Regions from separate parts of the Paenibacillus sp. FSL K6-2524 genome, predicted to be linked through region 3. Evidence: riboswitches for the same ligand, from Rfam matches in the RefSeq annotation. Region 3 holds a riboswitch; each other region holds the start of a gene.
What was found. Region 3 has a riboswitch for cobalamin ahead of NST85_RS08010 (ABC transporter substrate-binding protein). Riboswitches for the same ligand answer to the same signal wherever they lie in the genome.
Positions count from the first base shown of each region.

Region 1 (4,256 bases), 1.1 Mb from region 3:
GCGGGATTACTCCGGGCATTACCGTTCAGCTCAATATAAGAGATGGCTCCTGCATTACATAGATCGTGGAAAGCGGATTCTAGTTCAATCTTTCTAGCAGCACTAATAGAATAGTAGACTGGAATATGAAAAGAGTTCGTATAGTATTCACGATCCGTTACACCTGCGATCGAACCATAAGTGGACTTATCCCGCTTAGTAAACTTGCCGGACAAGCCTTCTGCCGGTGTGGCGAACAGGGTAATGTTCAGGTTGTGGCGCTCACTCTGACGGTCGCAATAATTACGCATATAGGAAATTAATTCGAAAGCTTTTTTGTATATGTCGTTATCTTCGCCATGATGTTTGCCGTACATAGCCTTCATACATTCTGCGAGACCAATGAATCCAATGGACAAGCTGCCATGTTTAAGGAGTTCGCCAACGGGCTCTTCTGGATGAAGATGTTCGCCGCCTTCCCATACGCCTTCTCTCATCATGAAGTCCGAGGCTTTGGCTTTCTGGGCCTTTTGAATGTTGTAACGGTGCAGTAGTCCTTCAAGTGCGATATCGAGATAATGATCTAACTCCCGGTAGAATCCGCGCTCATCAGCTACTTTACGTTGTCCTAATACGGTACCATGCTCCAAACCAAGCTTCACAAGATTCATCGTATTGAAGGAGAGATTTCCTTTGCCGGACAAATGATTACGTCCAAAGCGGTCGTGTAGTACTCGTGTACGACATCCCATTGTTGCGAATTCCGTATCAGGATCACCTGGCACGTAATACATCAAGTTTAGCGGCGCATCTAGGTTCGCAAAGTTTGGATAGAGCCTTTTAGCGGAACATTCTGCCGCTTTTAGAAATAGCGAATAGTTAGGGTCCTCTGGTGCTTGATTGACGCCTTGTTTACATTTGAAAATTTGAATGGGGAAAATCGGTGTTTCGCCACTGCCCAGTCCGCGCATCGTAGCTGTCAGTAGTGACTCTGTAACGAGCTTGCCTTCCGGTGAGGTGTCGGTACCATAGTTTATACTTGTGAATGGAATTTGCCCACCTGCACGGCTCGACATCGTATTCAAATTGTGAATAAGACTCTCAGCAGCTTGTAGTGTTTCACTCTCGGTTTCTTTGAGTGCAAATTTAAATGATTTAGGATAACTCTCTTGTAAGTCGCTACGGCTCATTGAGATGTAGCCCATGCTGTCATCCAAGCTACCTTCATCAAAGTAATCCAGACCTTTGCGGAAATATTTGAAGAACGACTTCGCTACAAAAGGAGCCAGGTCGAAATCTATTTTATTAGCTGAAACGCCGCCATATTGTGAATTTTGCTGGGATTGAAAAATAATAGCGACTAAAGCCATAGCAGTCATTATTGAGTTTGGAGGACGTACGCTCCCATTGCCGGTATTGAAACCTTCACGGAGTAATTTGTCGAATGGGATAAAAATGCAGTTGGTCGTGCCGATCGCATATTGATCAAGATCGTGGACATAAACAACATTATCTTTAATTGCTTGTATCAACCGTTTTGGCATAACGAAGTTTCCTGCATACCATTTGGCGTATTCACTACCGAATTTACTCATTTTGCCCGAGAAACTTTCCCCGTTCAAATTGGCGTTTTCGCGAAGCATCTCCAAATTTCGACTCTCAACGATTTCATCGCCCAGAGTAATTACTTCATCAAGCATTATTTCACGGTCGGTAAAAATAGGGTTTAACAACGCCATTTCAAAGTTCTCCTCCCAAAAAACTCAGCATTAATATAATATAAAAAGCATTCTCAACCCTACTAGGTCAAAAATGCCCGAATGCATCTCAAGAAAAGCCTAATGGCATTTCAAAAAATAGCTGAATGTCAGCTGCAAGCGGACACCATACCCGTTCCTCGCAGGATTGTTCCGGTGTCGTCTAAACAGGCAGGTATCCTGGCTTCCGGAATAGTCCTCCGACGCCTTCCCGCAGGATAGAAATAACTGCAGTGGCATTCTGTCGGATGATTCTTTAGAGGGTCCATATTAACCCTAGAAGCTTCCGGTTACAGTGGCGGGACCGCAGCGGAATTGCACCGCACTTCCCTTTTTAAGTCGCAGCGGGATTTCCCGCTGGATCACCTGTTTACACTATATTTGGTTGCGTTGTTACAAGAGTAACCCAATATATTGTGTTTGTAAACGGAAAATTTACAAAATAAACGATCGGATAATGGTCTGAAAGTGAAGGATTGGCTTCATGATGCGGGCTCGCGGGGACAAAATAAAATTGTGAACTTTTATTGCATCTGTGGAGTGGTTACAATAGAGAGAGGTGAAAATAATTAAGGAGGTTTTACGATGGCAATTGCGGAGGTAACGGTTATTCCGATCGGAACGGGAACGACTAGTCTCAGTCCCTATGTAGCAGAATTACAGCGAGTATTGGAGAAACAAGAGGGAATACAGTATCAATTGACGTCGATGAGTACGATTATTGAAGGCTCACTTGATCATATTTTTGCGGCAATCCGGGCCATACATGAAGCGCCTTTTCAATCTGATGCCCAGCGTGTGTCCACCTCGATCAAAATAGATGATCGTCGGGACAAAATTAGCTCTTCGGAACAAAAGCTACGCTCAGTGCGTGAGAAGTTATAGGAACTTTATTGAATAGAGGGAATCATTAGGCACTTATGCTTGCAATAATTTCTGAGCGTTGTATAATTGTTTTTGTTTCCCGCATAACAAGCACCATGCTGGTGTAGCTCAGGGGTAGAGCAACGCACTCGTAATGCGTAGGCCGGGGGTTCAATTCCCTTCACCAGCATCTTTATAATATACGCAGCCTTCTACGAAATTCGTGGGAGGTTTTTTTGATATTTCACATGGTCTATATATACATTTTATCCCAACAGAGGATATAATAAGTTATACGATAGTTTAGGAGGGATCCAAATTACTGCACAAGGTAGGGGAACACGCAATGCTACAGTAATTGTCTTATTACTAGTAGCTATTTTACTAGCGATAACGAACCCAACAATAGAGGATTTCAGCGAATATATCGTGAAGGAAATTACGAATGAAAGTGACGGTGTAATAGTACAAGGAATTGCTAACTCGTTGGGAAGATCTGTTATTGAGGCTACTAGTGAACGCGATAACTATGTTATTTTTTCAATATTTACAGTAATTGATGGTGCATCGTCTGGTAAAGTTCTAGGACTCTTAAACAGGATATTTATCACGTTATGAACATACATAATTAGCGCTGGCCTGCGGATATTCTCCGTATGGCCCTTTTTTATGAAATTTACCTTTCCTTCTTATCACCCACATGATAGTTATAGAAAAAAGAGCATGATCTCCCGTTTCCGAGAAACCATGCTCCAAATCTTTGTACCTGTTACCCTTAAACTATCGTTACTACAACCCAATCCATTGCTTCACAATAGTGAGCAGGGTGGGGATCAACGCATCCGGATTGTACACCATCGGCTCGATTTGATCGGGAAGCATGAAGATTAATCGTAAAATCCACACTGCTAGTAGCAAAATAATAAATAGGATAATAATTGGCTGACTTAATTTTTTATAAGCTGCGAGTATGCACATCAGTATAGGCATGATGAATAACGGATGGTATATCAATGCTGCTCCAATATCCCCTTGAAAGAGACTCATATAAGCTCTCGTCATACCACAAGCAGGACTAGGAATACCAAATACATTTGTAAAGATACAAATACTCCCTTGGAACAGAAGATTTACCGCAATACTAAGGAGTCCCACGACACCAAAAACGAAGATGGGCAGGAACCTCTTCCGGTCCAATTGTTTCAATGCACTAATCATATAGAATGATTAAGCTGTTATAAACTTATTAATTTTGTGCTGAAGAATTGCCACAGAAACAATCGAACCAAATAAATACAAGATAACGATCAATGCCGTATCATTAGTTGCATACCTATTTCCACGAGCAACATCCGCTTCATATATACGTGAACCTGCTTTGTAGAACGCAAAGAACCCGTAAATTCCGCAAGTGATTATTGTTAATATCAAATCTAGACCTGCGCTGCCTTCATTATCTCGGCTAATCTCTCTTGATTCATCCAAGACTTTGTACATCCAATAAATCCCGTAAATTCCGCATGTGATAATAGAAAAAAGAATACCCAAACCAATACTACGCTGTTGAACCAAAAGTCATCATTCCTCTCAATTTTACAAAATACTACTATTTTCACATATGATAAGGTATCAGAAGCCAAAATGGTAGTACTTTTA
Region 1 covers NZ_JBBOSP010000001.1:727,109-731,364, forward strand. The annotation lists gene NST85_RS03130 (anaerobic ribonucleoside triphosphate reductase) at 1-1,718, opposite strand, end outside; cobalamin riboswitch at 1,890-2,121, opposite strand; gene NST85_RS03135 (MTH1187 family thiamine-binding protein) at 2,322-2,621, shown strand; tRNA gene NST85_RS03140 (tRNA-Thr) at 2,719-2,790, shown strand; gene NST85_RS03145 (DUF2752 domain-containing protein) at 3,390-3,818, opposite strand; gene NST85_RS03150 (DUF4234 domain-containing protein) at 3,828-4,172, opposite strand.
Region 1: linked by a shared signal. The riboswitch ahead of NST85_RS03130 (anaerobic ribonucleoside triphosphate reductase) and the one ahead of NST85_RS08010 (ABC transporter substrate-binding protein) in region 3 are both predicted to bind cobalamin.

Region 2 (4,256 bases), 1.2 Mb from region 3:
CTTATGCGCTAGGGATGAAGCTTGGTTTTGGATTCTCGGCCGGTTTGATTGACTATGGACTCGGTTGGGGGCTCTCAAGCAAACCATTGCTCTTGATTCCAGTTGGTTTGGTCACAGCAGTACTATACTATGTGATCTTCCGCTTCCTCATCGTCAAGTTGAACCTGAAAACTCCGGGCCGTGAAGACGAAGATCCTGAAGAAGAAGATACAGCTTCTGGTCCCGTATCTGCGGATAGCCGTCCAGCTCTGATTTTGGCTCAACTAGGTGGACCTAGCAACATTACATCTGTTGACGCTTGTATCACACGCCTTCGACTCATCGTTAAAGATGAGAAGGCCGTTAATGACTCAGGACTTAAGAAGCTTGGGGCTTCTGGTGTTATGAGACTCGGCAAAGGCGCAGTACAAGTCGTGTTCGGACCACAATCCGAAGCGATCAAAGATGATATTCAAAAGTTGTTGTAGATTATTATTATAAAATAATGAGTTTCTTATTTCAAGCAGGGCGGAACTTGATCCGTCCTGCTATTCTATTGCTTTCTTTCTATTAATAATGATCTCAGCTCAGTTCGTCTTAAACTTTACGAGACAAGCTTTAATCCAAGTGCAGCTCCTAAAACCATAGAAATAAAAACGATTCTTCTCCAATCTTTTGATTCCCCGTACAAAAGCATACCCGATATCGCGCCACCTGCGGTTCCAATTCCTGTCCAGATAGCATAAGCAGTTCCCATAGGTAGTGTTTTCATCGCAAATGCAAGTAGTACAAAACTAATTCCGAATCCTGTAATTAAAAGTACTAAGGATTGCCAGTTCCGGTCCTTATGCAACTTGTTGATCATAGTAACACCCAGCATTTCAAATACTCCTGCAAAAATCAAAGAAATCCAAGCCATTAGGAAGCAGCTCCTTCCTGATCTTTATCTTTCGTAACTAGCTTCAAACCAATCACACCAACTAATAAAAGTAGAATAAATAGTATTTTTGCCACTTTAATCGGTTCTCCAAAAAAGATAATTTCAGATAAAACAGTTCCAGCTGTACCCATGCCTACAAAAACAGCATAAACGGTCCCAACAGGAAGTTTTCTTCCAGCCATAACCATTAAATAGAAGCTGAGGATCACAGCAACAACAGTTCCTGCCCAAGTCCAAATATCATTCGCGTGCTTTAAACCAATCACCCAGAACACTTCAAAAAATGCTGCAATATAAACCTTTATCCACTCTTTGTTCATAACGTGCTCACTCCTTAATTTTTTTGCGTTATCTCCTAAAAAAAAACAAAATAAGCCTAGGAGATAACTGTTATTATACAGTTCCTCCCAGGCTTTTATCCCTCCGTGACACAGCCGTAGCTGTGAGTTTTCTCTCGGACCAGACCAACATGTGTTGCGGAACCCTAGAAAACATTTAATATACAATTACGTATGATTATACCTATATTCTAAATTTAAACAAGAACCAAATAATGGTAGATACGAAGAGAAGGAGAGATGAGCAGCAAAGTTGTTTCGAGAGGGAACATTTTTTGCGGGCACGATAGACGAAAACTTACGAAGACCCCAAAAGAACCCTTCAAGATGAACATTTCAACATATGAAAAATTCACAATAGAAAAGATATTTCAGTTGTATCTACTTCACACGTGTTTTTTCATCAGTTCACGCTGTTTACTTACAACAGATCAAGTTATAAAAGAAGACCGAAAAATCCTATTGTGAAAAATTCATACCTTATATATACTAGGTAGAAAAGGCGGGGTGAAACGGATGGCGTTCATGATAGCACAAAGAGCATATCTTAAATTATTCCTGATAGGAATGGTAGAGAGAAGACGGGGATACGGTTATGAAATGTTGGATGAGCTGAAGGAGCAGTTCAAACCATTTGGTTATGTTCCTCCACAAAGTGAGATTTACAGAGCGCTACATGAATTGGTACAGGAAGGTGTATTGTATCGTACTAAGAAATTGAAGGGGAACGATCCAAAGGTTGATTTTCAGGAAATCGTGTTATATCACTTTACTGAAGAGGGTTACGAGAAGGCGGAACTGTACAAGAAACAGGTCAAAGCTGATTTGGATCGGTGCATTGGTATGTTGAATAAAGCGGTTACGGATCACTATTTATGAAGTTACCGCGTTAAATTAATTAATCCGAGTTGTTTGGTGTTGTATTATGAAGTGATATGCAGTAACATAAATAACATATTCATAGAATTGTAACCAAAACTGAATAATGTGGAGATAGGTGCTTCAATCATCATGACTGAAGCTTAAAAGGGAAGACCGGTGTAATGCCGGCGCGGTCCCGCCACTGTAACAGAGGAGTCGAATAACACAATGCCACTGGTGATGCATCACTGGGAAGGCTGTTGTTCGGCAAAGATTCTGGAGCCAGGAGACCTGCCTATTTTGACAGCACTGTTGTACCTACGGGAGATAGGGGGGTGTTAAAGATGCAAGCCATTGATACTAATTTCAAGGGTCCTCTTTAGCTATTTCGCTATAGGGGGCCCTTTTTGATTTCGTTTTATCTTACGAAGTAACGCTCACAAAACTTTAAAGCATATGCTTACGAAGTAGTTTTGTACGAAGCAAATTTGTAGAAGTAAAGTTCACAAAACTTTTAGGAGGTTATCGATTTGAGTAAAATTATTAGTGGTAACTTGGGGTATCCAAGAATTGGGCAACAACGTGAATGGAAGAAGAGTATTGAAGCATTCTGGAGCGGTAAAATTGAGGAATCCGAACTTCATGAGCGTCTAACAGACATCCGACTTCATAATCTGAAATTGCAGAAGGACAAAGGTATTGATATCATCCCTGTGGGTGATTTTACGTACTATGATCATGTACTCGATACTGCCGTTATGTTCGGACTTATTCCTGCTCGTTTTGAATTTGCAGGCAGTGAAGTGCCATTAACTACATATTATGATATTGCCCGGGGGAATAAAGGGGCAGCTGCCAGTGAAATGACGAAATGGTTCAATACGAACTATCACTATATTGTTCCGGAGCTCGGATCAAGAAAACCTGAAATTACGGTTAATAAGCCGCTTGTGGCTTATCGTGAAGCCAAAGAAAAGTTGAATATCGAGGGTAGACCTGTGTTGCTTGGCTTATACACTTTCCTGAAACTTTCGAAAGGTTTTGACAATGCTGGATTGGACGGCTGGATTGAACAACTATTACCCCTCTATGTGCAGGTACTGCGTGAACTTCAAGAAGCTGGAGTGAAATGGGTTCAAATTGATGAACCTGCTCTGGTTACATCGGTTACAGCTGAAGATCTTGGACGTTTAACGTTGATATATGACACGATTAGTCGTGAAGTTCCAGAATTATCTCTTCTATTACAAACTTATTTTGAAGCTCTTAGCAGCTATGAAGGGATTGTTTCATTACCGGTTGCCGGAATTGGACTTGATTTGGTACATGGACTGAACGAAAATTTAGAGGCATTACGCCGTTATGGATTCCCATCAGGTAAGACGTTAGGTGCTGGGGTCATTGATGGACGTAACATTTGGAGGGCGGATCTCTATCGCCAGTATGAACTTCTTCAAGAGTTGACGAAATTGACGCAGGGTGCGGATATTATCGTTCAACCATCTTGTAGCTTATTGCATGTACCCGTGTCGGCAGCCGCCGAGATATCTCTACAACCTGAACTGAAGGATGCACTTGCATTCGCCGAAGAGAAGCTAGAAGAAATTGCTGCGTTGAGTCGCTCAGTATCAGAGGGGAAACTAGATGAGCTGTTTCAGAAGAACCGTAAATCTCTTGAGAGCTTGAGTGCTGACCCTGCACGTAACCGGGAGAATGTTACTTTAGCGGTAGAGCAAATCCTGCTTCAACCATCGGAAAGAAAAAGTGAGTTTTCCGTACGTAAGTCCCTGCAAAAAGAGAAATGGAACCTTCCATTCCTACCTACTACTACAATTGGGAGTTTCCCTCAAAGTTCAGAGATCCGTTCAGCTCGTCAAAAATGGCGTAAAGGTGAATGGTCCGAGCAACAATATGATCAGTTCATTTCGGAACAAATCAGTCAGTGGATCACACTTCAAGAGGAGATCGGACTTGATGTGCTCGTACATGGTGAATTCGAACGGACTGATATGGTCGAGTTTTTCGGTGAGAAATTGCCGGGCTTTGCTTTTACAAAAGGTGGATGGGTTCAATCTTATGGAACACGCTGCGTGAAGCCTCCGGTTATTTATGGGGATGTTGATTTTGACGCACCGATG
Region 2 covers NZ_JBBOSP010000001.1:2,975,346-2,979,601, forward strand. The annotation lists gene nagE (N-acetylglucosamine-specific PTS transporter subunit IIBC) at 1-467, shown strand, start outside; gene NST85_RS13420 (DMT family transporter) at 584-898, opposite strand; gene NST85_RS13425 (DMT family transporter) at 898-1,239, opposite strand; guanidine-I (ykkC/yxkD leader) riboswitch at 1,322-1,418, opposite strand; gene NST85_RS13430 (helix-turn-helix transcriptional regulator) at 1,774-2,136, shown strand; cobalamin riboswitch at 2,236-2,431, shown strand; gene metE (5-methyltetrahydropteroyltriglutamate--homocysteine S-methyltransferase) at 2,649-4,256, shown strand, end outside.
Region 2: linked by a shared signal. The riboswitch ahead of metE (5-methyltetrahydropteroyltriglutamate--homocysteine S-methyltransferase) and the one ahead of NST85_RS08010 (ABC transporter substrate-binding protein) in region 3 are both predicted to bind cobalamin.

Region 3 (4,256 bases):
AAGTCACGAAGGATGTTGTTTTCGAGTTCTTTTTCTCCCAACAGCTTCATGGCACTGTCATATTTCTTCTGCAAATCTTCGTAACTGGCTGCATTCTGTTTCAGTTTCTCGGCATCGATTTGCTTCTTTTTCATAAGGTCGTCCACCTCATCCTGATATTGGCGGACCCAGTTGCTTAACGTTTTAGGAGACATTCCGTGCTTCCGGGCTACCATCTCTACTCGGTAACCGGCAAGCACTTCAACCACTAGCTCCTTCTTCGTTTCAACAGGGCACCTGAATCGTCTTTTCATCGATTTACTCCTTACTCATTTTAGTGTATATGAGGTGGATTGGAGTGTCCAATTGGATTAGGGGGCTATATAGGCTGGTTCCGTTAGAATGATGTCAGAATACCCCCTGATGCCTTCATCTCAAAGCACTCAGAGCAACCAAATATATTACATGTGATGTAATGTATAACTCAAACAGCAAATATCATCAATTACTTTTATCGAAAATATGATATTTTTGCTGTGAAAATGGTGTTAATCGCACTATAATGTTAGGTAAACTAACATATTGGAGTGGTGAAGATGAATCAACTCCGTTCGAGTGCAAGAAGTATCTCCATGTTTGGAACAGGAATCGCACTAATTATGGTTATTGGAGTGCTGTGGCAGGGCGCATCCTGGTATATCATTGTAATGGCACTTTTAACCTTCCTAACCCTTGGTCTACTTTTGCTAACAGGACTTAAACAGGGAACTGAATCAACAGTCATGCTGCAGGGCGCCTCAACAACAACGAATTGGAATACCATTGCTAACGAATCTTTGGTAGCGGCGGATCGGGTTCAGGCGGCTGTCGGTGAAGTAAATGGAAGTATAGAGAAACTAAAGAGCCTAGCAGATACCGCTTCTTTGGAGGATATGAAGCTCAAGCAAAGTAGTGAACGATCATTAGAGTTGGTTCAAGAAAGTCTTGCAGCCATGGAGGAAGTAGCTGCTTCTGCAGCAGAAATTCAAGAGATGGCAAAGACACTACATACCCGGAGTGAGAAGACAAGGGCTGAGGCATCACTTATGGCAGAATCTCTTAGAGAAGCTGACGACACAATTCACGCACTAGCCGATTCCCAACAGTCGATTGAAAAACCGATGGAGGATTTGGAACAGAATACTCGCAAGCTTGGAGCGTTATACCAGGATATGCAAGGGATTGCTGGGGAGGTGGCGTTGCTGGCATTGAATGCGTCCATTGAAGCTGCTCGGGTTGGTGACCAAGGGAAGGGGTTTGATGTAGTTGCAGTACGGATGCGGCAACTTGCTGAACAAAGCAGTCATGCGATCGGTAATTCAGCACCTTTATTTCAGCGTATTGCAGAGGAAGTTGAGAGGGTGAAGATTTCACTTCAAGGGGGAAGGGACTCAGCTACACAAGGTGCTTCTTTGATGCGGAAGATGGGTGAAGATATTCGCTATATTACTGAGGAGGTCACTGCGATAGATGGCCTCATTGGAGAAACGGGCCCGCGAAGCCAGGAGCAGGCGGAGTTGACACGGAATATGGAGAATATGTTGGAAGAGGTGTATGATGCACTTAATCACAACATTACGCATGTGGGAGGTGCTTTAGAGCGAATGGAATCGCAAAGAAATCACACAGCTAATCTGGAAATCGTGGCTGTAGGACTTCACAAGGCATCCGTGGAATTAATGTCGTCTCTGGATAGCATTTCTGATTCGAGTGAAGATGTATTGGATGGTATAGTTGAGCTTAGGCAGACATATTCTCTCAAACTATCTCAAGCAGCCAAACAACCCCTATTTATTGGGATGGAGGAACCTGTCCATCGAACAGCACTTGCGGAACTATTGGCAAGAGAAACGGTTATGGAAGCTGTATGGACTAACCGGTGTGATGGTTCGTTTGTGGTATCGATTCCTGAGGCGGGTCTGCTTAATGCGAGAGGGAGAGATTGGTTCAGAAGATCCTTGGCCGGTGAAACGGTGTTGTCCGAAGTATACATATCTGCAATTACGAAGCAACGATGTGTGACTCTTTCTGTACCGATTCTAAGTGATGGTGAGGTAGTTGGTGTACTAGGAGCGGATTTATCCTTAGGTAATATTGCCGCTGGAAGTAACGTATAGTTTGTGTTTTTAGATATTTCTGATTGATTTATACTCGTATTGTAACTTTTGTCCTTTTCCCCTATAATCCTATAGAGAAGAAAGCCTTTATAGACACACGAACCAATGAATACCCGTAGGTCCTGAAGAAAGCGGTTATCGCAGACTTTAGGTTAAAAGGGAAGCCGGTGCAAATCCGGTACGGTCCCGCCACTGTAAAACAGGGATGAAGCTCTTTTCTGCCACTGTTATCCATGAAGGATAATGGGAAGGCGAGCTTAGTCATTCAACCTGGTAAGTCAGGAGACCTGCCCACGGGTGTAATAGACGGTCCTTCGAGGAAAGGATAACGTTCTGCTAAGATGATTCATGCTGGGCCCCGTGTATTTGCGGTGTCATAGGTATGACCTTGTAGACGTAACCCAATTCCTAGCGGATTGGGTTTTTTCTTGTACGAAGATTTATAAGGTGATCAACAAAGGAACTTCGCTCATGCTAGATTAGAGTAACCATTAAGGGGAGGAAGAAAGAGATGAAGAACATGAGAAAGATTTGGGCGGTTTGGTTGCTCGCATTAATGCTTGCTGTAACAGCAGGTTGTGGTACGAATAACGCAGCGAACAGTAATAACGCAACAAATGAGGTGCAAAAGGAGCAGAATACAGCAACTCCAGCACCAACACAGGATGAACTCAAAACAACGTACCCTTTAACTGTAACAGATGCTAAAGGTACAGAATTTACTTTTGAGTCGGCACCACAGAAGATTGTATCACTTGCACCGTCTGAGACTGAGGGATTGTTTGCGCTCGGATTAGATGAACAAGTTGTTGGGGTATCTGATAATGATGATTATCCAGATGCTGTTAAGGATAAGCCTAAAATGGGCGGATGGCAGGTTAATGTAGAAGCTGTTGTGGCGGCACAACCAGATTTGGTATTGGCGGGCAATTTAGTAGATGAAGCAACAGTGAAGAGCCTTACCGATTTGGGTATCAAAGTATATCAATCTAATGCTAAAACTCTAGATGGAGTAATAGCTAATATTCGGGCAGTAGCTCAAATTACCGATCATCAGGCAAAAGGGGAAGAAGTAGTTTCCCAAATGGAAAAAGAACGTGATCAAGTTGTTGAGGCGGTCAAATCACTTACACCAGAGCAACGGAGTAAAGTCTATATTGAATTCTCCCCAGGCTGGACAGTGGGTAAAGGTGAATTTATGGATGAAATGATTACACTAGCCGGTGGCGTGAATGTAGCTTCTGATCTGACAGGTTGGAATGAAATTAATGAAGAGAATATTATTAAAGCAAATCCAGACGTCATTTTGTATGCAAGCAGCGTTGTGGATGAGAATAACAAGACATTGGCCGAAATTATTAAAGGCCGTAGTGGATGGGATCAAATTAAAGCAATTAAAGAAGATCACGTTGTTGGCCTTAATGATAATTTATTAAGCCGCCCGGGTCCTCGTGTAACTCAAGGATTGATTGAGATGGCAACAGCGATTTATCCGGAATTGATGAATAAATGAGTAAAAAGCTGGCGGGATATGGGGCGATTGGCCTGATCCTACTCGGCGTCACGTTACTTATCTGTATTGGATTTGGTTCCGTATCCTTGCCATTAGGAGAGATACTTCGAATTTTGTTGCATCGATTACCCTGGATAGGTCAACTCGTGACTAAGGATTGGGATGTAGCTTCGGAACAAATCATCATGCAGGTTCGACTACCTCGTGTTCTTTTGGGTCTCCTGGTTGGAGCGGCACTTGCTATAGCGGGAGCTGCCTTTCAGGGAGTACTACGCAATCCGTTGGCAGACCCGTTTACCCTTGGGGTATCATCGGGTTCCGCTGTGGGGGCGGCAACGCTCATTTTCTTCGGATGGCAGTTCTCTTTGATCGGCGTGTTTTCTCTACCTGTTGTTGCCTTTCTAACAGGAATGGTAACGTTATGGGTCGTAATGTGGTTGGCGCGCGAGAACGGAAAGATTCCAATTGAAGGACTTATTTTATCAGGTGTAGTGATGCAGTCGTTCCTTGGAGCGATCGTATCTTTTCTCACGGCTATGTCGAATAAGACCGTGAATGAAATTTTATATTGGACGATGGGGAGCCTGAGTCTTCGCGGATGGTCATAT
Region 3 covers NZ_JBBOSP010000001.1:1,812,465-1,816,720, forward strand. The annotation lists gene NST85_RS08000 (transposase) at 1-293, opposite strand, end outside; gene NST85_RS08005 (methyl-accepting chemotaxis protein) at 576-2,135, shown strand; cobalamin riboswitch at 2,236-2,444, shown strand; gene NST85_RS08010 (ABC transporter substrate-binding protein) at 2,647-3,648, shown strand; gene NST85_RS08015 (FecCD family ABC transporter permease) at 3,645-4,256, shown strand, end outside.